Regions from separate parts of the Kitasatospora sp. NPDC051164 genome, predicted to be linked through region 1. Evidence: riboswitches for the same ligand, from Rfam matches in the RefSeq annotation. Region 1 holds a riboswitch; each other region holds the start of a gene.
The links. Region 1 has a riboswitch for cyclic di-AMP ahead of ACIBEC_RS00915 (hypothetical protein). Riboswitches for the same ligand answer to the same signal wherever they lie in the genome.

Region 1 (7,194 bases):
GCAGCACGACGTCCCGCAGCCGCTCCAGGCTGATGTCGTACAGCTCGCCCTCGATGGCGGTGTCGACGTCCGGGTCGGGCAGCAGCCCCGGGCAGACGTCCGTGCCGCCACTGTGGTCGATGGAGAAGAAGCGGTAGCCGGGAGCGGTCCGGGCGGGCCCGATCAGCGCGTCGGCGACCTTGGCGTGGAAGGGGCCGCCGACCATCGCCTGGCCGTTGAAGAAGATGCGCGGCATGGGTGAACTCCTTGCGAGGAAAAGGCCCTTCCGTACGGCGATGAGAGGACAGGTGGATTCGTCGCCGTACGGAACGGAGTAACGGGCCGCCGGAGTGCTACAGCCTGGCAGGCGTCAGCGGCGGAGCCGGCGGATTAGATTGGGCTCAGCCCAGCAGGGGAAGCGCGGGGAGGGTCAGGAAGTCCGCGAACTCCTCAGCCAGGGCGACCTGTTCGAAGAGCTGGGCGGCCTCGCGCCAGCGGCCGGCACGGTAGGCATCCTCGCCCAGCTCGGCGAGGAGTTCGGCCAGTTCCGTGGCGACCAGGCTGCGGACCAGTTCGGCGGTGGCCTTCTCGCCGGTGTCGGAGAGCACGACCCCGTTGTGGATCCACTGCCAGATCTGCGAGCGGGAGATCTCGGCGGTGGCGGCGTCCTCCATCATGTTGAAGATGCCGACCGCGCCCATCCCGCGCAGCCAGGCCTCGATGTAGCGGACGCCGACCTGGACTGCGTTGCGCAGTCCCGCGTGGGTGCAGGTGCCGCCGGCGCCGGCGATGTCGAGCAGCTGGGCGGCGGTGACGGGCTCGGACGGGCCGGGGTTGTCCTTCTGGTGGGGCCGCTCGCCGAGCACCGCGTCGAAGGAGGCCCGGGCGACCGGCACCAGGTCCGGGTGGGCGACCCAGGAGCCGTCGAAGCCGTTGCCGGCCTCGCGGTCCTTGTCGGCCTTGACCTTCTCGAGCGCGGCCGCGTTGACCTCGGGGTCCTTGCGGCTGGGGATGAACGCGGCCATGCCGCCGATCGCGTGGGCGCCGCGCTTGTGGCAGGTCTGCACCAGCAGGCGGGTGTAGGCGGCCATGAACGGCGAGGCCATGGTGACGCTGTTGCGGTCGGGCAGGATGTAGTGCTCGCCGGCGTCGCGGAAGTTCTTGACGATCGAGAACAGGTAGTCCCAGCGCCCGGCGTTGAGGCCGGCCGCGTGGTCGCGCAGCTCGTAGAGGATCTCGTCCATCTCGAAGGCGGCGGTGATGGTCTCGATCAGGACGGTGGCGCGGATGGTGCCGTGCGGGATGCCGAGTGCAGCCTGGGCGTGGGTGAACACGTCGTTCCAGAGCCGGGCCTCGAGGTGGCTCTCGGTCTTCGGCAGGTAGAAGTACGGCCCGGAGTTGGGGTCCTCGGCGCCCTTGGCGAGCAGCCGAGCGGCGTTGTGGAAGAAGTACAGGCCGAAGTCGAGGAAGGCGCCGGCGACCGGGGTGCCGTCGACCAGCAGGTGGCTCTCGTCCAGGTGCCAGCCGCGCGGGCGGACCACGACGGTGGCGAGTTCGGCGGCGGGCTTGAGGGCGTAGGCCTTGCCGGCCGGGGTGGTGAAGTCGATCCGGCCCTCGTAGGCGTCGATCAGGTTGACCTGGCCGCTGACCACGTTCTCCCAGGTCGGGGAGGTGGCGTCCTCGAAGTCGGCGAGCCAGATCCTGGCGCCGGAGTTGAGGGCGTTGATGACCATCTTGCGGTCGGTCGGCCCGGTGATCTCGACCCGGCGGTCCTGGAGGGCGCGGGGCGCCTCGGCGACCTTCCAGTCCCCGGCGCGGATGTCGGCGGTGTCGGGGAGGAAGTCCAGCGTGCCGGCTGCCGCGATCTCGGCGCGGCGGGTCTTCCGCCTGGCCAGGAGCTCTTGCCGGCGGTCCTCGAAGGCGCGATGGAGGCCGACGACGAAGGCGACGGCCTCCGGAGTGAGCACCTCCTCCGCCCGGTGGACGCGCGGACCGGCGACAGTGACGACCGGAGCGGCGGGGGAGGTGCCGACGGGCCCCTGATCTGCAGCCATGAGCAGGACACTCCTAAGACGGTTGAGCCTGGCGAAGGGAGCTCCGGTGGGAACTTCCTCGGGAACTTCCTCGATCGTTACCCGCCTGTCGGCGAGTTCGATTCTGTAAGGTGGAGACTAGTTTCCGCGATACAGAATTTCAACGGTTTGTTGAAGAGGTCGCCGGGACTCTACTCCTCCCCGACAGCGAAGGGAACGCCGGTGGTTGCGACCCCCGACACAGCATCGACGACAGGCTCCGACCGCGCGAGCGGCGGCGTGCAGTCCGTCGAGCGCGCCTTCCAACTCCTGGAGGCGCTGGCCGACGCCGGCGGCGTGGCCACGCTCAGCGAGCTCTCCACCAGTTCCGGCCTCCCGATGCCGACCATCCACCGACTGGTTCGTACCCTCGTCCAGCAGGGCTATGTCCGCCAGGACACCGCGCGCCGCTACACCCTCGGCCCCCGGCTGATCCGCCTCGGCGAGACGGCCGGGCGGCTGCTCGGCAGCTGGGCCCGCCCCTACCTGGCCGAGCTCATGGAGGCCACCGGCGAGACCGCGAACCTGGCGGTACTGGAGGGCGGCGAGGTGGTGTACGTCGGGCAGGTGCAGTCGCGGCGCTCGATGCGGATGTTCACCGAGGTCGGGCGGCGGGTGCAGCCGCACTGCACCGGCGTCGGCAAGGCACTGCTCGCCCAGCTGCCCGAGGACGAGGCGCGCGCCGCCCTCGGCCCCAACCCGCTGCCGGCCCACACCGAGTACACGGTCACCGACCCGCAGGAGCTGCTGCACCAGCTCGCCGAGGCGCGCGAGCGCGGCTACGTGGTCGACGACCAGGAGCAGGAGATCGGCGTCCGCTGCATCGCGCTCGCCGTCCCCGGCGCGCCGACGCCCACCGCGCTCTCGGTCTCCGGGCCGGAGGCCCGCATCCGGGCCCTGGAGGAGCAGGCCGGGGCCGCCTCGCTGGTACCGGTGATGCGCCAGATCGCCGGCCGACTGGGGCAGGTCCTCGCCCCCTGAGGGCCACCAGCCTGACGCCTCGTCAACCCCCCTTTCCGACACGGGCCGCCGGGCCGACACCGCACGTCCTCCGTTCGAGCGGACGGCGGCGGGGCGGGTCGGGATGCGCCCCGGTCGCGGCGACAGCTCGGCCACCCTGGTGCGGACGCGGCCCGCGACGGTGCGGGCGGCCGAAGCACGAGGGCACGGTGAGCGGCATGGAGCAGCAGGACGTACGGGGCGTCGTAGGAGGTGGCTCGGGATCGCACGGCAGCGCTGGGTCTTGCGGTGACACGGGATCGCACGGCAGCACGAGGGGCAGGAGGTACGGCGGGGCCGTGCTGGTCGCGGCCGTCGTGGCGGGCTGCACGGTGGCGGTGCCGGCCACCAGCCCGTCCTGGGCGCTGCGTCGGCCGGAGCCCCGTCCGGCGGTGGAGGTCGTCGCGCCGGGCGCGCCGACCGCGTCCGCCGTCCCCGAGGTGTCCACCCTGCCCGCCGTGGTCGCCGCGCCGTCCGACTCCGACCTGGAGGTGGTCCGGATCGACCCGGCCCCGGCGGCGCCGCCCGGCGGCAGCACGACCGTCCACGGCTTCGTCGCCAACAGGGGCCCGGACACCACCGCCTCCCCGTTCACGGTCGTGGTCACCCTGCCGAAGGGCGTCACCCCCGAGGGGCCCTACTACCCCGACAACTGCGGGGTGCTGCAGAACGGCCACCGGGTGCGCTGCGTCTTCGGGCCCGGGCTGCCGCCGCTGCGCACCGCGACCGCCCTCGTCCCGGTCCGTCTGGACCCCGACCTGCCCCTGGGAAAACTGAGCGGCGGCTGGGTCGCGGTGCGCAGCGCGGACGACCGGGACGAGAGCAACAACCGGCAGCCGTTCGACATCACGGTGGTCGAGACGACTGCCGGTTCCTGAACCACGTCCTCCCACCGGGCGCCGGGCGCCGGCGAGCGGCTGCCGGCTTGCGGCGACCGGTGAGACGTCCTACCGGTTAGCGGTAGACGCGGACGTAGTCGGCGGCCATGGTGATCGGAGAGGCCCCCTGCGGCGCGGGGTGGTACTGCCCCGCGCACACCGAGAGGTTGAGGATCAGGTACGCCGACCAGTTGGCGCCGACGCCCTTGCCGTCCGAGAAGACCTTGACGACCCACTGGTCCTTCGCGATGGCGCTCGCGTCGGTGTAGTACTTCGGGTTGCCGGGGTTGACGTGGTTGGTCAGCTCCAGCAGGTTCGGGTTGTCGGGGTGGTACTCGAAGGAGTCGATCTCCCCGTTGCCGTTCTTCCAGGTCCACAGGGCCGGCCAGGCGCCGGTGCCCGCGGGCAGCTTGACCCGGGTCTCGGCGTAGTCGCCGGTCTTGACCTGGAATCCCTCGCCGGAGCCCTCGGTGGTCAGGAAGCCGGTGTTCCAGGACTGCTTGCCGTTCTCCAGGGCCGGGCCCCCGGGGGCGGCGGTGAAGGTGGCGACCCCGTTGGCGACGCTGACGTTGTTCTTGTTCAGCCAGTCCAGCTTGTTGTCGTCCGGGTTGTGGTTCCCGTACTTGTACGAGGTGCTCTTGTCGCCGACCCAGCGCTGGCCCCAGGAGATCGAGCCGTTGAACTCGTCCGACCAGGTCAGCGACTTGCCGGTGACCGGGGAGGACGGCGCGGGGGTGGTCGGGCTGGCCGTGGCGCTCGGGGTCGGCGTGGGGGTCGGGGTCGGCGTGGAGGTCGGCGCTGGGGTGGCGGTGGCCGTCGGGGCCGGGGCCGGGGTGGCGGTGGCCGAGACCACCAGCTGCTGCGAGAGCAGGTTGTGCCAGACGCCGCCGAGGTCCTGCCAGAAGCCGAACTGGGTGTACGTCCCGGCGGGCAGGGTGCGCGCGCCGCTGGTGAAGTTCACGCCGCTCGGGCAGATCTGCACGTTGGAGGCGTTGCCGGGGAAGTCGAGGTTGGTGCCGCGCGCGTCCCGCACGCCCACGCCGACGGTCTTCGCGGTGAAGCAGGCCGAGGAGTGCAGGCCGAGCGAGGCGGTGCTGGCCTTGCCCGCGACCATGGTGGCGGGGGCGAGCCGGTCCTGGGTGACGGTCGGCGCGGTGGCGGCCTGGGCACTGCTCACGGACGGCAGTCCGAACAGGCCGGCGCCGCTGATGGCGAGCGCCCCGGTGGCGGCGAAGGCGGTGTTGCGGCTGCGGCGGGAGGGGCGGGCGTGGCGCGGCGTGGCGCGCCGGACAGCAGGCTGGGGCATGAGCGGGCCTCTGCGACGCCTGCGAGGTTAGCTGTCGGGTTCGGGCTGCAGTTGGCCCTGCCGCCTGTGGAACAGCTTCACCCCTAGCCACGACCCGTACGCGTGAGCGCGCGGGCCGGGCGCCGACCTTGGTTCCCCCGCTCCCGTCCGCGTGGTGCTCGGTGACCCGCCGACGGGTGGACGGGACTCGGCGTCCCGGCGGCGGGGTCCGCGAGGGCGGACGACCGTTGCAGGCTAGGCAGGCTGTGCGTGAACGGACAACTCCGTCGGTCCGGTTGTCGTGCCGCTCACAGTGGTGTCGATCAACGACGCTGTGTGGCGGCAGAGTTGATCAATCCCCCGGCCCGGCCGGATGCCTGTCCGGGTTCCTGGCCCGGTGCCCGTCCGGGTGCTCGGCCGAAGGCCTGGCGGGATGGTCAGCCGAGACAGGCGTCGACCTGGCTCTCGGCCTCCGGCGCCCAGGCCGGCTCCAGGCGGTCGAGGCCGCTCAGCAGCCGGGTGCCGCCGACCGTCACGATGCCGGTGGTGTGGACGGGCATGGTGGGGGTGCGTCTCGCTGGGGTGAGTCTCGCAGGGGTGCGTCTTATGGGTGGACGGTAGGACCGGAGCGCGGCGGGTGTCCATGTGCCGGTCGCACACCCCGGCGGGCGGCGCGGTGGCGATCCGTACCGTGGCAAAGATCTGACCGACTGCACCCGGTCGGATAAATTGGAGGCCTGACATTTCCGCAGTGCACAAGAGCACCAAAGCCCGAAACGAGGAGCCGCCCCACCATGATCGCGTCCCTGCCCGCCTTCGCCGGCCGCACCTACGTCTTCCGGGCCGACAACGGCGCGGCCTTCCGCAACACCTACTCGGCCGACGGCACGCGGCTGCGCTGGGAGGGCCTCGGCGAGTCCGCGGGCCAGTGGGAGGACGTGCGGCTGCACGTCGCCGAGGTCGCACCGGAGATCTACTTCGTCAGCTGGACGGAGCAGAGCGGGATCACCGTCAGCCATGTGATGGACCTGAACAAGCTGACGGTGCGGGCCTTCTGGACCTTCGAGGGCGAGGGCGGCCGGGTCGGCCAGCTGCACACCGGTTCGCTGGAGCGGGTGGCCTGAGACCCGTGACGGCCGGACCTCGGGCCCGCGGCTGGGCCCCGGGGTCCGGCCGATAAGCGGCCGGTCGTCAGGCGGTCGGTCGTCAGGCGGTCGGTCGTCAGGCGGTCGGGTTCGGCACCGCAAGGTGCTGGGACAGCCACTCCAGCGAGGACGGCAGCAGCGCGCTCCAGGTCTCGAAGTTGTGGCCGCCGTTCTCGAGCATGCTGTACGAGACCTTCATCGGGCTCCGCGCCGCCTCGACGAAGGCCTCGGTCTCCCGCCGGTAGTCGCCGTCGCCCTTCTTGGTGCCCGCCAGCAGCACGGACACGTTGGGCTGCGGCAGGTTCTTCAGCCGCCACATCAGGTTGGCCTCGTCGCGGCGCTGCTTGCTGCCGCCGAACAGGTCACCGGTGGTCGGGTCGTCGGCGGCGTCGTAGTAGGCCGAGAGCGCGACGGCGGTCGGGAACACGTCGGGGTGGCGCATGGCCAGCTTGAGGGCGCAGTAGCCTCCGGTCGAGTTGCCCATGAAGGCCCAGGCCTGCGGGTCGGACGAGACCCGGAAGCTGGCCTGGATCGCCGAGGGCACGTCCTTGGTGAAGTACGTGTCGGACTGCGGGCCGTTCGGGATGTCCTCGCACTCGGTGTCCTGCGGCAGCGCGGGCGAGGGGCGCATCAGGATCAGGACGGTCGGCTGCATCCGGCCTTCCTGCAGCAGCTTGAGCGCCGCGCCCGGGTAGTTGAAGCGGGTGATCAGGTTCTCGGCGATTCCTGGGAACCCGGTGCTGACGATCACGGCCGGGAACTTCCTCTGCGCGTACTCCGGCTGGAAGTACTGCGGGGGCAGGTAGACGTAGCTCTCGGTGGACAGCCGGCTGACC
Region 2 (7,194 bases), on a different contig from region 1:
AGCTGCCGGTCGACGCGCACGTGCCGCACGACTACGCGCCCGGCGAGCGGCTGCGGCTGCAGGCGTACCGCTCGATCGCGGCGGTCAACTCGGAGGACGACATCACGCACGTCCGGGACGAACTGGTGGACCGCTACGGCAAGTTGCCCGAGGCGGTGGAGAACCTGCTGATGGTCGCGGCGCTGCGGCTGTACGCCCGCCGGTGCGGCATCTCGGACATCACCCTGCAGGGCTCCAACGTCCGCTTCGGGCCGGTGGAGCTGCGGGAGTCCCAGCAGCTGCGGCTGAACCGGCTCTACCCGCGCAGCCAGGTCAAGGCGGCGGCCCAGCAGCTGCTGGTGCCGCGACCGAGCACCGGGCGGATCGGCGGCAAGCCGCTGGTCGGCCGGGAACTGCTCAGCTGGTGCAGCGAGTTCCTGTCGGCCATGTTCGACGACCTGGCGGGGGCGAAGAAGTAGCGCCTGCCGGGCGATGGTTCACGGCGGTCTCGGGTCTCGGCCCGGGGCCGCCGTTCTGTGTGCGGGCCTCGGCGGCGACGGCTGTGAACAGGGCTGTCAGAATCCGGCCTCGACGGCGACCTGGAGCGCACCTACGACCTCCGCGAACGCATCGGCCTCCACCTTGCCGCCACCGGCGACCCCCAGAACGCCTGGCAGTGGCTGCTCCCCCTCCTCCTCGACCGCGAACGTCGCGACGGCCCCCACCGCCCCACCGTCCGCCGCCTCCGCCAGTCCCTCTCCGCCCTCCACCCCCAGCACCGGTCGATGGGTGGGGTGAGGGCCGCCGGGGGTGGGGGTGGGCGGGTAGGTTCGAGGTGTGACGACGAATGTTCCCGGCGCCAAGTTGATTCTGCTGACCACGACCCACCGGGTGGCTCCCGGGTTGCTGGCGTGGCCGGCGTGGGAGGCGTTGCGGTCGGCGGGGCGGGTGCTGGTGGCGGACGAGGGGCATCCGCAGGTGGCGGCGGTGCGGCAGGCCGGGGTGGCGGTGGAGGTGGTGGCGGCCGGGTCGGCGCCCGCGCTGGCGCGGCTGCTGACCGGGCAGCCCGCCGGGGCCGGGGCGACGGTGTGGCTGGGCAGCCCGGACGGGGATCCGGGGCTGACGGACGCGCTGGCGCGGCTGGCGGTGGAGCGGGCCGGTGAGGTGCCGGAGATCGAGGTGCTGCCGGGCTCGTACGACCTGCCGGGGGCGCGGCTGCTGGACCTGGTGACGGTGATGGACCGGCTCCGCTCGCCGGGCGGTTGCCCGTGGGACGCCGAGCAGACGCACGAGAGTCTGGTGAAGTACCTGGTCGAGGAGGCGTACGAGCTGGTCGAGGCGATCGAGGAGGGGGACCGGGGGACGCTGCGCGAGGAGCTGGGTGACGTGCTGCTCCAGGTGTTCTTCCATTCCCGGATCGCCGAGGAGCACCCGACCGATCCGTTCACCGTCGACGACGTGGCGGGCGACATCGTCGAGAAGCTGATGTACCGGCATCCGCACGTGTTCGGGGATGTCGAGGCCGAGGGCGCCGCCGAGGTGGAGGCGAACTGGGAGCAGCTGAAGGCCGCGGAGAAGGCGGACCGCGAGTCGGTGCTGGACGGTGTGCCGGCCGGGCTGCCCGCGCTGGCGTACGCGGCGAAGCTGGTGTCCCGGGTGCGCCGGGCGGGCGTCCGCACCGTGCCGGACGAGCCGTACGAGCTGCCGGCCGAGCTGACCGCGGAGTCGGCGGGCCGACTGCTGCTCGCGGTGGCGCAGCGGGCGCACGACGCCGGGGTGGACGTGGACGCGGCGCTGCGCTCGGCCGCGCGCGGTTACCGGGACGCGGTGCGCGCGGCCGAGGGCCTCAAGCCTGGTGGAGAGCCCGACCGGGAGCCGGACGGGGAGTAGGCTCAGGCCGCCGTGGCGGTGCTCTCCATCGGGCGCCGCTGCGGCGGGACGAGTTCCCCGATGGCCTCGCCGACGAGGACGACGAGTTCGGCGAGGCGTTCCAGGTCGAGGTGGTCGGGCAGGTCGGCGAGGGAGACGATCCGCTCGCCGTCGGGTCCGGCGACGGCGAAGAGGTCGATCGGTCCGAGGTGCTTCTCCGCGGTGTCGACGAGGGCGGCGACGTCGCTGGGGCGGCGGATGTCGCCGGAGACGCCGACGACGGGGCAGCCCGGCCGGTCGAGTTCGGCGGCGAGGTCCTCGGCGATGCCGACGTGCTGGTCGGCGATCAGCATTCCGGCGGCGCCGGCCGCGGCGAACCGGCGGGCGAGGCCGGCGCCCGACCCGCCGTCGAGTACCGCGATGACGACGACTGACCCGCTGACCCGCATGGTCTGCTCCTCCCTGTGGGCGACACCGCACCGGCGCCCACGCGTACTGCGGAGGATCGTAGGCAGGTCCTGACCCTCCGCAACAGGGATTACCCCTCAGGTGACCAGGCTCACGCCCGGCGTCCGGCCAAGAGCTTTCCAAGAGCTGTCCACGGACCGTCCACGGGTCGTCCACGGAGCGTTGGCGCGCCCGTCGCACGCCGTTGACGCGGGGGTCGCGAGCCGTTGAGGAAGGGGGGCGCGCACCCACCGGATACGGTCGACCCATGCCAGCTCAGCCCGACTCCGCCCGGCCCGCCGCCGCGCCGTCCGACGACCCCGCCCAGCCCGCCGCCGCGCAGCCGGCCGCCGCGCCGTCCGACGACCCCGCCCAGCCCGCCGCCGCGCAGCCGGCCGCCGCGCCGTCCGACGACCCCGAGCAGCCCGACGCCGCCGCTCCGCAGCTGTTCACCTGGGAGTTCGCCACCGATCCGTACCCCGCCTACGCCTGGCTGCGCGAGCACGCCCCGGTGTACCGCACCAAGCTGCCGAGCGGTGTCGAGGCCTGGCTGGTGACCAGGTATGCGGACGCCCGGCAGGCGCTCGCGGACAGCCGGCTGTCGAAGAACCCGGCGCACCACAGCGAGCAGGCGCACCGCACCGGCCGGGTGGGCATCCCGGGGGAGCGGCAGGCGGACCTGATGACGCACCTGCTGAACATCGACCCGCCGGACCACACGCGGCTGCGCCGACTGGTGTCGAAGGCGTTCACCCCGCGCCGGGTGGCCGAGTTCGAGCCGCGGGTGCAGCAGCTCACGGACCGGCTGATCGACGGCTTCGCGCAGCGCGGTTCGGCGGACCTCATCCACGAGTTCGCCTTCCCGCTCCCCATCTACGCGATCTGCGACCTGCTGGGCGTGCCGGCCGAGGACCAGGACGACTTCCGCGACTGGGCCGGCATGATGATCCGCCACGGCGGCGGCCAACGCGGCGGCGTGGGGCGAGCGGTGAAGCGGATGCGGGCGTACCTGCTGGAGCTGATCCACCGCAAGCGGGCGGACCTCGGGGACGACCTGATCTCGGGTCTGATCCGGGCGAGCGACCACGGCGAGCACCTGACCGAGAACGAGGCCGCGGCAATGGCCTTCATCCTCCTCTTCGCCGGTTTCGAGACGACCGTGAACCTCATCGGCAACGGGATGTACGCGCTGCTGCGCAATCCGGGGCAGCGCCGGTCGCTGCAGGAGTCGGTGGCGCGCGGGGAGCACGCGCTGCTGGAGACGGGGATCGAGGAACTCCTGCGCTACGACGGGCCGGTGGAGATGGCGACCTGGCGGTTCGCGACGCGGTCGCTGACCATCGGCGGGGTGGACATCCCGGTCGGTGACCCGGTGCTGGTGGTGCTGGCCGCCGCGGACCGCGATCCGGCCCGGTTCGCGGACGAGAACACCCTGGACCTGGCGCGGACGGACAATCCCCACCTGGGGTTCGGGCACGGCATCCACTACTGCATCGGCGCCCCGCTGGCCCGCCTGGAAGGGCGTGCCGCCCTGGCCACACTGCTTTCCCGGCTGCCCGATCTGCGGCTCGCGGAAAGCCCGGAGAATCTGCGCTGGCGCGGCGGTCTGATCATGCGTGGACTGCGGGAACTTCCGGTCGAATTCAGTCCGGAGAGTCGCTCCCCGCATACGCCCCTGCATACGCCTCCGCATACGCCTCCGCATACGCCCCCGACACCCCTTATGCGCCCCTGACAAACTGACACAAGATGACGAAACGCCGGGCGACACGCTGACGGAACGTCGCCCGGAGTCCTCCGGTTCAGGTGTGAACGCCCATCAATCCGGACATAGCGGCGCCGTTGGTAGGCGATCGGGCACGCGCCGTAATTTCTGTGTGATATCGGTGATATGAGCTTGTGATTGGTCTGAGGATCTGTCTACTCTCCCTGGAGTTCGCAGCTGCGGACCTCGTGCGCGGAACGCCGAATCCTGCCCGCCGCGTCACGGGAAACCGACCAGAACCCTGGGCAGGGGCGGGGGAACCAGGTTTGTTGCCGTTTCCCACGGCTTGGGGTGAAGCCGCCTGAGCGGAATCGTTTCCGCGTACGGCGGCCGGGCCACCTCCCGGTCCGAACCCGACAGCTCACCTCGCAGGCGTGCGGAGAGGGACCTCTTCATGCTGTTCGTTGGAACCGGTCGTCACCGCCGTCGTACCCAGACCGAGAAGGCCATCGCCGTCGCCGGTGTGGCCGGCGTCGGACTCGCGATGCCTCTCCTCACCGCCACCGGCGCCTCCGCCGCACCGGCCTCCGCCTGGGACTCCGTCGCCCAGTGCGAGAGCGGCGGGAACTGGGGCATCAACACCGGCAACGGCTTCTACGGCGGCCTGCAGTTCACCTCCGGCACCTGGAAGGCGTACGGCGGCACCGCGTACGCGCCGCAGGCCAACCAGGCCAGCCGGGCGCAGCAGATCTCGGTCGCCGAGAAGGTGCTCGCCTCGCAGGGCCCGGGCGCCTGGCCGGTCTGCTCGAAGAAGGCGGGCCTGAGCAAGGGCGGTGCCCCGGCCGCGGTCGACACCTCCTCGGACGCCAAGCCGCAGTCCGCCCCCGCGCAGCAGGCCCAGAAGCCCGCCGCCAAGCCGGCCCAGAACCCGGCTGCCCAGAAGCCCGCCGCGCAGAAGCCCGCTCAGAAGCCGGTGCAGCAGGCCGCCCCGCAGCCGCAGCCGCAGGCCCACGGCCTCTCCGGCCAGGGCGGCTGGGACGCGGACGCGAAGGTGTACTGGTACCAGAACAACGGCGCCTGGTACTGGACCAGCCACCAGAGCGTCTACCAGCAGTACGCGGGCCACGCCGCCGCGCAGCAGTACGCCCCGCAGGCCGCGCAGCAGCAGTACGCGCCGCAGGCCGCTCCGGCGGCCGGCCACGACTACACCGTCCGCGACGGTGACACCCTGTCGACCATCGCCGCCGCGCAGGGCGTGTCCGGCGGCTGGCACGCGCTGTACGAGCAGAACCACGGGACCGTCGGCGGCGACCCGAACCTGATCCTGCCCGGCCAGGTGCTGCACCTCGGCTGAGCTGACGTGTGAAGGCCGACGCGCGAAGGGGGTTGGGCCCGCCGGCCCCCTTCGTCCGCATTCGCCCACTTCAGTGGGACAAGCTGGGACAAGCAGGTGAACTACTGGTGGGTAGCGGGGCCACACGCTGAGACGAGACCGAGGCGGACGTGGCCCCCGGAGCCTGGGCGGCTAGGCTCTGGTCCGTAACGACTCCGCAATCGTCCTGCTGACAGCACCACCGTCAGCCGGACCTGCTTCCGCAAGGAGATGCCTCGTGCCGTCCATCGATGTCGTCGTAGCCCGTGAGATCCTCGACTCGCGCGGCAACCCCACGGTCGAGGTCGAGGTCGGCCTCGACGACGGCAGCACGGGTCGTGCCGCTGTCCCGTCGGGTGCCTCCACCGGCGCCTTCGAGGCGCTGGAGCTGCGCGACGGTGACAAGAACCGCTACTTCGGCAAGGGCGTGGAGAAGGCCGTCCTGGCCGTCATCGAGCAGATCGGCCCGGAGCTGGTCGGCTACGACGCCACCGAGCAGCGCCTGATCGACCAGGCCATGCTGGACCTGGACGCCACCCCGGACAAGTCCTCGCTCGGCGCCAACGCCATCCTGGGCGTCTCGCTGGCCGTCGCGCACGCCGCCTCCGAGGCCAGCGACCTGCCGCTGTTCCGCTACCTGGGCGGCCCGAACGCGCACGTCCTGCCGGTCCCGATGATGAACATCCTCAACGGTGGCTCGCACGCGGACTCCAACGTCGACATCCAGGAGTTCATGATCGCGCCGATCGGCGCGGAGTCCTTCTCCGAGGCCGTCCGCTGGGGCGTCGAGGTCTACCACACCCTCAAGGGCGTGCTGAAGGAGCGTGGCCTGTCCACCGGCCTCGGTGACGAGGGCGGCTTCGCGCCGAACCTGGACAGCAACCGCGAGGCCCTGGACCTGATCACCGAGGCCATCCAGAAGGCCGGCTACGTGCCCGGCCGTGACGTCGCGCTGGCCCTGGACGTCGCCGCCTCCGAGTTCTACGAGGACGGCGCCTACCAGTTCGAGGGCAAGGCGCTCACCTCCACCGAGCTCATCGAGTACTACGCCGACCTGGTCGCGTCGTACCCGCTGGTCTCCATCGAGGACCCGCTGGACGAGTCGGACTGGGATGGCTGGAAGGCCATGACCGTCAAGCTGGGCGACAAGGTCCAGCTGGTCGGCGACGACCTGTTCGTCACCAACCCGGCCCGCCTGGCCAGGGGCATCGAGACCGGCACCGCCAACGCGCTGCTGGTGAAGGTGAACCAGATCGGCTCGCTGACCGAGACCCTGGACGCCGTCGAGCTGGCCCAGCGCAACGGCTACCGCTGCATGATGTCGCACCGCTCCGGCGAGACCGAGGACGTCACCATCGCCGACCTGGCCGTCGCCACCAACTGCGGTCAGATCAAGACCGGTGCCCCGGCCCGCTCCGAGCGCGTCGCCAAGTACAACCAGCTGCTGCGCATCGAGGAGATCCTCGACGACGCCGCCGAGTACGCCGGCCGCGGCGCCTTCCCGCGCTTCCGCTCCGCGGAGTAACAAACACAGTCGCTCCGCGGAGTGACAAGCGCAGTCGCGCTGCGGAGTGACAAGCGCAGTCGCTCCGCACACCAGTGAGCACGAGGGCTGCTGAGCGCCAGCCTGACCGGTGCCCCGCCTTTCACCCCGTAGGGTGGACGGCGGGGCACCGTCGCGACCAGGAGGGGATACGGGAGATGGCAGGCTGGAGGATCCCGGGCTTGGCGGCCCGGCCTCGGTTCACGAGCCGGGCGACCGTCCTCGTCCTGGTGCTCTGCTCGCTGGTGGCGATCCTCGCCTACCCGACGCGGCAGTTCA
Region 3 (7,194 bases), on a different contig from region 1:
CGCCGGCGGCCCGCTCGCGCTCTCCTCGCGCTCGACCCGCCAGCCGTCCCCGGCCCGGGCCAGCTCGATCCGGCGCGGGTACACCACGGGGTAGTCGTCGTAGTCGGCGATCCGCACCGCCAGGTCGGCCGCGGCGGTCAGCCGGTCCGGCCCGCCGCCCCCGGCAAGCACCAGGTTGCGGTAGGCCGCCTCGGCCACCGGCAGCCCCGACCGGGCCGGCAGCGAGCGCGCCCGCTCCGCCAGCACCGCCGCCACCTCGCCGCGCCGGTCGGCCGCCTGGCGGGCCGGTGCCGCCGCCGGGGCGACCGGCGGCAGCGACAGCTGGGCCAGCCCGCCGGCCGCGAGCAGCAGCGCACCCCGCCGGGACAGCGTGCGGCGGGTCCTGTCCGTCGGGTGGGGGTCGTGGGGGCCCGCTATCGGGTGGGGGTCGTGGGGGCCGGGCGGCGACGTGCTCAGAGCCGGACCACCCCCGAGACCGGCATGGCGTTGACGCTCTCGTAGCGGACCTTGGCGCCCGGGTAAGGGGCGTGCACGATCACGCCACCGCCGGCGTACATGCCGACGTGGTGCATGTCCCGGTAGAAGATCACCAGGTCTCCCGGTCGCGCTTCGGAGAGGTTGATCCGCTGGCCGGCGTACGCCTGGGCCTGCGAGGTGCGCGGCAGGGTCACTCCGGCCTGCCGCCAGCTGTAGTACATCAGACCGGAGCAGTCGAACGCACGGGGCCCGGTGGCCCCGTAAACGTACGGCGCGCCGACCATCCGGACCGCGGCCGCCAGCGCGGCGGCCCCGCGCTCGGAGGCGGGCGGGGCGGAGCCGAGGTCCAGCCGGTCGGTGCCGCGGGTGGCGCGCTGCTCGGCGTCCCGGGCGTCCTGGGCGGTCATCCTGGCCCGCTCGACGGCACCCAGGCCGTTGAGCAGCTTCTGTGCCGTGGTCAGCCGCTGCTGGATCTGCTGCTTGCTGTCGGCGAGCGAGCGGCGGGTCTGGTCCAGCTCGGCGAGCTTGCCGGCGGCCTCGGCGCGCCGTTGGTCGAGCCGGCGCTGGCGGGTGACCAGCTCGTGCAGCGTCTCCTGCTGCCGCTGCGTCGCCTGGCCCATGGTTCGGGCGCGGGCGAGGTAGTCCTCCGGGTCGGGGGACAGCATCAGCTGGGCGGTCTGGGTCATCCCGCCGCCGCGGTACTCGGCCCCGGCCACGGTCGCCAGGTCGCCGCGCAGCTCGTTGAGCTGGTCCTGGGCGACGGCGATCTCGCCCTGCAGGATCGTGGTCTCCCCCTGGAGCCGCCGCTGGGCCTCCTGGGCCGCGTTGTACCTCTCCGAAGCCTGCTCGGCCTCGTCGTAGAGCTGCTCGACCTGTGTCTTGACGTCCTTGCGGTCGGCCGGGTCCGGGCTGCCGGGGGCGGCGTGGGCGCTGCCGCCGGTCGCCATGCCGAGCGCGGTGGTGGCCGCCGCCGTCAGCACCAGCGCACGGACGAGCAGTTGGGAACGGCGGTGCACGGACATGGTGGCAGCGGCTCCAATCCTGCGGCGCGGCCCCGCCGCCGCCCCACTGCGGGCGGTCGTCGAGCGGGAGTCCGGTGGCAGACGTTAGCGAGTCCGGGCAAGCGAGTCCAAACCCCTCCGGACCCGAATATTTGACCCGTAATCGGACATCAGCCCGAGCCGCCGGAAAAGCCGCAGGCCCGGCCTTCCGTGGAGGAAGACCGGGCCTGGAAGCGCCGAGTACGGATCAGACCCGCACGATGCTGGTCAGCGGCATGTTGGTGACGGCCTCGTAGCGGACCGAGGCACCCGGCTTGGGCGCGTGCAGCACCTGGCCGTTGCCGGCGTAGATGCCGACGTGGTGGGCGTCCCCGAAGAAGATCAGCAGGTCGCCGGGCTGGGCCTGGGACAGGTCGCTGCCGATCCGGGTGCCGGCGTGCGCCTGCTCCTGCGAGGTGCGCGGCAGCGAGACGCCGACCTGGTTGAACGCCCAGACCATCAGGCCGGAGCAGTCGAAGGAGGACGCGCCGGTGGCGCCCCACACGTACGGGCTGCCGACCTTGGAGGCGGCGGCGGAGAGCGCGGCGGCACCGCGCGAGCTGCCGGGGGCGACCGGCTTGGCGACCGGCGAGGCCGGGGCCGGGGCCGAGCCCGCGGAGAGGTCGGTGCGGCTGTTGTCGCGGGAGGCGCGGTCGGCGGCCTGCTGGGCCTTGACCGCGGCGTCGGCCTGGGCCTTGGCGTCGGCGGCGGCCTTCTCCTCGGCCGCGCGCAGCGCCTGGCGCTCCTGCTCGGTCAGGGTGTTGAGCAGGTCCTGGGCGGCCTTCAGCTTGTTCTGGACCTCGTCCTTGGAGGCCTTCAGCTGCTGGGTGGTCGACTCCAGCTCGGCGAGCTTGCCCTGGGCCTCGGTGCGGTCCTGGTCGAGCTTGCGCTGCTGCTCCTGGAGCACCTTCAGCTGGTTCTTCTGGGTGTCGCCGGCCTGGTTCAGCGCACCGGCCTGGTTGAGGAAGCTGTCCGGGCTGGACGAGAACATCAGCTGGACGGTCGGGGATATGCCGCCGTTGCGGTACTGCTCCCCGGCGATCTCGGCGAGGCCGCCCTGCAGATCGGTCACCTGGTCCTGCTGACGGGCCACCTGGTCCTGCAGGCCGGAGACCTGCTTCTCCAGCGTCTGCTGCTTCTCCTGGGCGGCGTTGTACTGCTCGGTCGCCACCTCGGCCTGCTCGTTGAGCTGGTCGACCTGCTCCTTGACCTGGTCCTTGGTCGGCTGCGGGTCGGCGTGGGCGCCGGACTGCGCGGAGAGGGCGACGGCTGCGGCGGCGACACCGGTCAGGATCGAGACACGGGCGCGGCCGGCTGGCTTGGGACGACGATGGGACGCCACGAAGGCGGGCTCCTTCTTCCTACGTCCGCCTACCGGGTGAGCTGACGGGTTCGGGCCGGAAGCATGCCCTACGACGCCTCACGGCCGTTCCAGCGGCCGACCTGGCGCCGATTCACCCCGGAGGAACGTGGTTCCCCGGCTCCGCTGCGCAGCACCCCCGACTACTGGGCTCCCCTGTCGGGCAGTCGCTTCGACCTGCCCCGCTGCCTCGCGAACTCGACGGTAGCCACCGCCGCCACCCCGGCTGGGTGATCGACACTGCGATGGCTCGGTGCATGACCCTAGTAACTGAACCGTGATCGGTTCAAATCCTTGTCAGAAAAAAGACGGAAGATTACCCAAGTTCTTTTGTGAAAATGACCGATGGTAACCGCCGCCCCACGCAAGGCTGATCAGGTCTCACCCGATGCTCGCGAAACGGTCGAAAACCCGAACGCCACCCCCGGTCGGGGGTGGCGCGGATCACAGGGCTCGGGCGAACCCCTTCGGCGTGTCGGGCCGTCAGACCCGGCGGATGGTGTTGATCGGCATCGCGTCGGCCTTCATCACCTTCACCACGTCACCGGTGTGCGGCGCGTGGACCACCATGCCGTTGCCGATGTACATCGCGACGTGGTGCATGTCGGGGCCGTAGATGACCAGGTCGCCCGGCTGAGCCGCCGCCAGTCCGGGCACCGCGGTGCCGTAGTGGCCCTGCTCCTGCGAGGTGCGCGGCAGCGAGACGCCGGCCTGGCCGTACGACCAGACCATCAGGCCCGAGCAGTCGAAGGTGCTCGACCCGGTGGCGCCCCACACGTACGGCGAGCCCTGCTTGCTCATCGCCTTGGCGAGGGCCACGGCCGCGTAGCCACTGGCCGGCGGCAGGCTGCTCAGGTCGACCCGGTCGCTGCCGCGCGAGGCCCGGTCGTCCTGCGCCTGCTGGGCCTTCAGCGCGGTGCGCTCGGCGGCGCTCAGCGAGTTCATCAGGTCCTGGGCGGCCTTCAGCTTGGTGTTGACGTCCGCCTTGGCCTGGTTCAGGTCCTTGGTGGTGGTGTCGAGCGAGGCCAGCACGGCGGCCGCCTCGGTCTTCTCCTGGTCCAGCCGGCGCTGCTGGTCCAGCAGCCCCTTGAGCGCCTCCGCCTGGGTGGTGCTGGCCTGCTGGACGGTGGAGGCCTTCTCCAGGTAGCCGGACGGGTCGGAGGAGAGCATCAGCTGGACGGACGGGTCGATGCCGCCGGTGCGGTACTGCTCGCCCGCCACCTCGGCCAGGCCGGCCTGCAGCTGGGTCATCTGCTCCTGGCCGCGGGCCACCTGGTCCTGCAGCTGGTCGGCCTGCTTGCGCAGCTGCGTGGCCCGCTCCGTGGCGCCGTTGTACTTCTCTGCCGCCTGCTCCTGCTCTTGCTGGAGTTGGTCGATCTGCGCCTTGACGTCCGTTTTGTTCGGCTGCGGCGCGGCGTGCGCGGCTACCTGGGCGGAGAGTGCGACCGCGGTCGCAGCGGCCGCGGTGAGCACGGAGACCCGCGCGCGGCTCGGCTGCTTGGGACGGCGGTGGGAGGCCAAGGGACCGGCTCCTTCTTCCAACGGACTCACCCGATTGGATGAGATTCCGGAAAATAGGTTTGACGCCAGACCCTAGTGCGGATCTATCCGCTTTGCCACTCCCCCGAAGGCGTGAACTCTGTTTCCCACACCGACTTCACCGGACCCGCACACCACCACGGACCCAAGGCTGACCAGGAGTCATCCTACGCGGCCCGCGCTCAGGGCCGGGCCAGCCGGTTCAGCAGCAGCACCGAGGCGACCGGGCGCGCGCCCGCCTTCCGCACGCCCTCCGCGACCTCCCGGTCGGCGGAGACCACCACCACCGGACGGCCCTGCGGCTCGGCCCGCACCAGACGGCGAATCAGCTCGTCCGCGGTCTCCCCGGTCCGGCTGAACCGTACCCGGACCCCGCGCGGCGGTGCCATGATCACCGGAACGTCCAGGTCCTGCCCGTCGAACACACAGGTGACCTCCGCCTGGGTGCGCTGGGCCAGCATCGCCAGCCCGCCCAGCAACCGGATCCGCTGCTGCTCCAGCGGCAGCGTCGGATAGCCGGTCTTGGTCACGTTGTAGCCGTCCACCACCAGGTGCACCTGCGGGATCGCCAGCAGCTGGTCCAGCAGCGCCGGGTCGTCCTCGGCCAGCCCGCGCCGCGCCACGTCGTGCGGCGAGGCCGCCCCCGGCACCACCGCCTCCACCAGGTCCGCCGGGCGGATCTGGGAGACCGGCAGTGCCAGCTCCCGCTGCAGCCCCTGGGCCGACTGCAGCACGGTGTCCAGCAGCAGCCGCAGCCGCATGTCCTCGACGCTGCGCCCCTCGCGGGCCGACCGGCGGCCCTGCTCGGCGGCGTTCTCCAGCTCGGAGACTCGGTGTTTGAGCCGCCGCGCCTCGGTCTCGGCCGCACTGCGCTCGGCCGCGCCCTGCGCCTTCGCGGCCTCCAGCTCCCCGGCCAGGCGGCGCGCCTCGGCCTGCGCCCGGCGGGTGTCGCTCTCGAGCGACCGCACCTTCTTGCGCAGCGACTCGGCCTCCCGCCGGACGCCCTCGAACTCCGCGCGCTGCCGCTCCAGGTCCGCCCGTGCGGCGGCCCGCACCTCGGCCAGCTCGGCCTGCAGCTTCTCCGCGAGCCGGGCCGCCTCCGCGGCCGCGTCCTCGGCGCCTGCCCGCTCGACCTCCTCGCCGACCTCGGCGACCAGCCGGCTCCAGCCCGCCGAACGCACCAGGTAGGCGGCGGCGGCGACGTCCATCGGATCGGCGGCGCCCGGGACACTGCCCGACTCCAGCGCCCTCACCAGGTCCGGCTGCCCCAGCCGCAGCCGCTCCGCTATCCGCACCCGGAACGCCGGCTCCGCCTCCAGCGCGGCCGCCAGCGCGGTGGCCGCGTACTTGGCGCGCCGCGCGGGGGTGAACTTCACGTACTGACGCAGGCTCTGCGGGAGCTCGCCCGGCGGCAGTCCGCCCAGCGCGTCCGAGGCCAGCCCGACCACGCGCCGGCGCACCCCCTCGGGCAGCGGCCGGTCCAGCTTCTCGGCGACGTGCTCCGACCCGGGCTCAGCGGACTCGGAGGTGTCAGGGGTGTCTGGAGTGTCTGGGGTGTCGGGCGCAGCGCTCTCCGCCGGTCCCGTCCCGGCGTCCGGCACCTGCTCCTGCGCAGCGGGCCGAAGCCCCTGCGCTTCGCCGGGCTCCTTCGCTGCGTCCACCACGTCCTCGGCTCCGATCCTGTTTCCGGCGGGGTACGGCCGCGACCGCCCCCTGTCGTCACGCTCCGTGCGTCTTGTCTGTATTGTCCCGTGCGGCGGACGGGCGCGCGGCGCACCGCCCACCACACCGGCGGGGATCAGCCCTGCTCGGTCGGGGCCTCCGCGCCCTCGGCACCCGGGCGGGCCACCAGCTCGACCTGGTCCACGGCGTTGCACCAGCGGCAGCGCACCGACTCGATGGTCTCGCTCAGCACCTCGGTCTCCTCGACCTTGGAGTCGCCGGCCAGGTCGAAGTGCAGGAACTCGGTGACCCGCGCGCTGCGGGTGACATCGAACCGGGTGAGGTTGCCGCACAGCGTGCAGCGCCAGCGCGTCTCGGCGGTCAGGGCGGGGACGGTCATCGGGGGGTCCTCTCGGGTGGTCCCTGCGTGGGCCAGGCGCTCCCCCCGGAGCCCCGGCATCGGCGGCGGGAGGCGGGATTGCCCGCCCCAAGCCTATTGCCTGGGGCAACCATCGCGACCACCGGTCAGCGGAATAGCGGGGCTAGTCCACCTGCCGTAAACCGCCGTGTCACCTGCGGCGCCCGGAGGGATGCTTGGCCGCATGGCGCTCGCGGCCCCCGACCACACCGCCGAGCGGGGCGGCCGGCCGGAGGCGGCCGCCCCGGCGGTCACCTACGCCCTGATCGCGGTCAACACCCTGGTCTTCCTGCTCGGCCCGGCCGCCGGACTCAATCCGCTGTACGGCCCCGGCCAGGCCCGGGTCTGCGCGGAGCAGCGGTACGAGCAGCGCTGGGGCGCCGTCCCGGCCGAACTGCTGACCGGGCGGCCGCTGACCGCCGCGCAGTTGACGGAGGCCCCCGACCCGGTCCCCGGCTGCCCGGCCGCCCCGACCCCGGGCAAGCACCCGGCGCTGTCCGCCCTCACCGGCCTCTTCCTGCACGCCGGCTGGCTGCACCTGCTCGGCAACCTGCTCTTCCTCCACGTCTTCGGCCCGACCGTCGAACGGCGGCTGGGTCGGGCCCGGTACGCCGTCTTCTACCTGGCGGCCGGCAGCCTGGCCACGTACGGCTTCGCGCTCGCCGAGGCGCACGCGCCGGATTCCACCCGGGTGCTCA

Region 2: another riboswitch for cyclic di-AMP. It lies ahead of ACIBEC_RS16335 (transglycosylase family protein); the one in region 1 lies ahead of ACIBEC_RS00915 (hypothetical protein).
Region 3: another riboswitch for cyclic di-AMP. It lies ahead of ACIBEC_RS07560 (NlpC/P60 family protein); the one in region 1 lies ahead of ACIBEC_RS00915 (hypothetical protein).

What each region holds. Positions count from the first base shown of each region.
Region 1 covers NZ_JBITFB010000001.1:210,390-217,583, forward strand. Annotated here, with positions in the region: gene ACIBEC_RS00895 (gamma-glutamylcyclotransferase) at 1-235, opposite strand, end outside; gene aceB (malate synthase A) at 381-2,033, opposite strand; gene ACIBEC_RS00905 (IclR family transcriptional regulator) at 2,235-3,032, shown strand; gene ACIBEC_RS00910 (hypothetical protein) at 3,350-3,928, shown strand; gene ACIBEC_RS00915 (hypothetical protein) at 4,005-5,234, opposite strand; cyclic di-AMP (ydaO/yuaA leader) riboswitch at 5,243-5,427, opposite strand; gene ACIBEC_RS00920 (hypothetical protein) at 5,651-5,773, opposite strand; gene ACIBEC_RS00925 (phenolic acid decarboxylase) at 6,008-6,337, shown strand; gene ACIBEC_RS00930 (alpha/beta hydrolase-fold protein) at 6,435-7,194, opposite strand, start outside.
Region 2 covers NZ_JBITFB010000009.1:270,386-277,579, forward strand. Annotated here, with positions in the region: gene mfd (transcription-repair coupling factor) at 1-458, shown strand, start outside; gene ACIBEC_RS16315 (hypothetical protein) at 555-758, opposite strand; gene ACIBEC_RS16320 (MazG family protein) at 817-1,869, shown strand; gene ACIBEC_RS16325 (SDR family NAD(P)-dependent oxidoreductase) at 1,872-2,297, opposite strand; gene ACIBEC_RS16330 (cytochrome P450) at 2,564-4,030, shown strand; cyclic di-AMP (ydaO/yuaA leader) riboswitch at 4,282-4,449, shown strand; gene ACIBEC_RS16335 (transglycosylase family protein) at 4,455-5,354, shown strand; gene eno (phosphopyruvate hydratase) at 5,611-6,897, shown strand; gene ACIBEC_RS16345 (septum formation initiator family protein) at 7,098-7,194, shown strand, end outside.
Region 3 covers NZ_JBITFB010000004.1:109,068-116,261, forward strand. Annotated here, with positions in the region: gene ACIBEC_RS07550 (hypothetical protein) at 1-246, opposite strand, end outside; gene ACIBEC_RS07555 (NlpC/P60 family protein) at 453-1,499, opposite strand; gene ACIBEC_RS07560 (NlpC/P60 family protein) at 1,726-2,859, opposite strand; cyclic di-AMP (ydaO/yuaA leader) riboswitch at 2,870-3,023, opposite strand; gene ACIBEC_RS07565 (NlpC/P60 family protein) at 3,361-4,398, opposite strand; gene ACIBEC_RS07570 (NYN domain-containing protein) at 4,599-5,900, opposite strand; gene ACIBEC_RS07575 (hypothetical protein) at 6,215-6,478, opposite strand; gene ACIBEC_RS07580 (rhomboid family intramembrane serine protease) at 6,681-7,194, shown strand, end outside.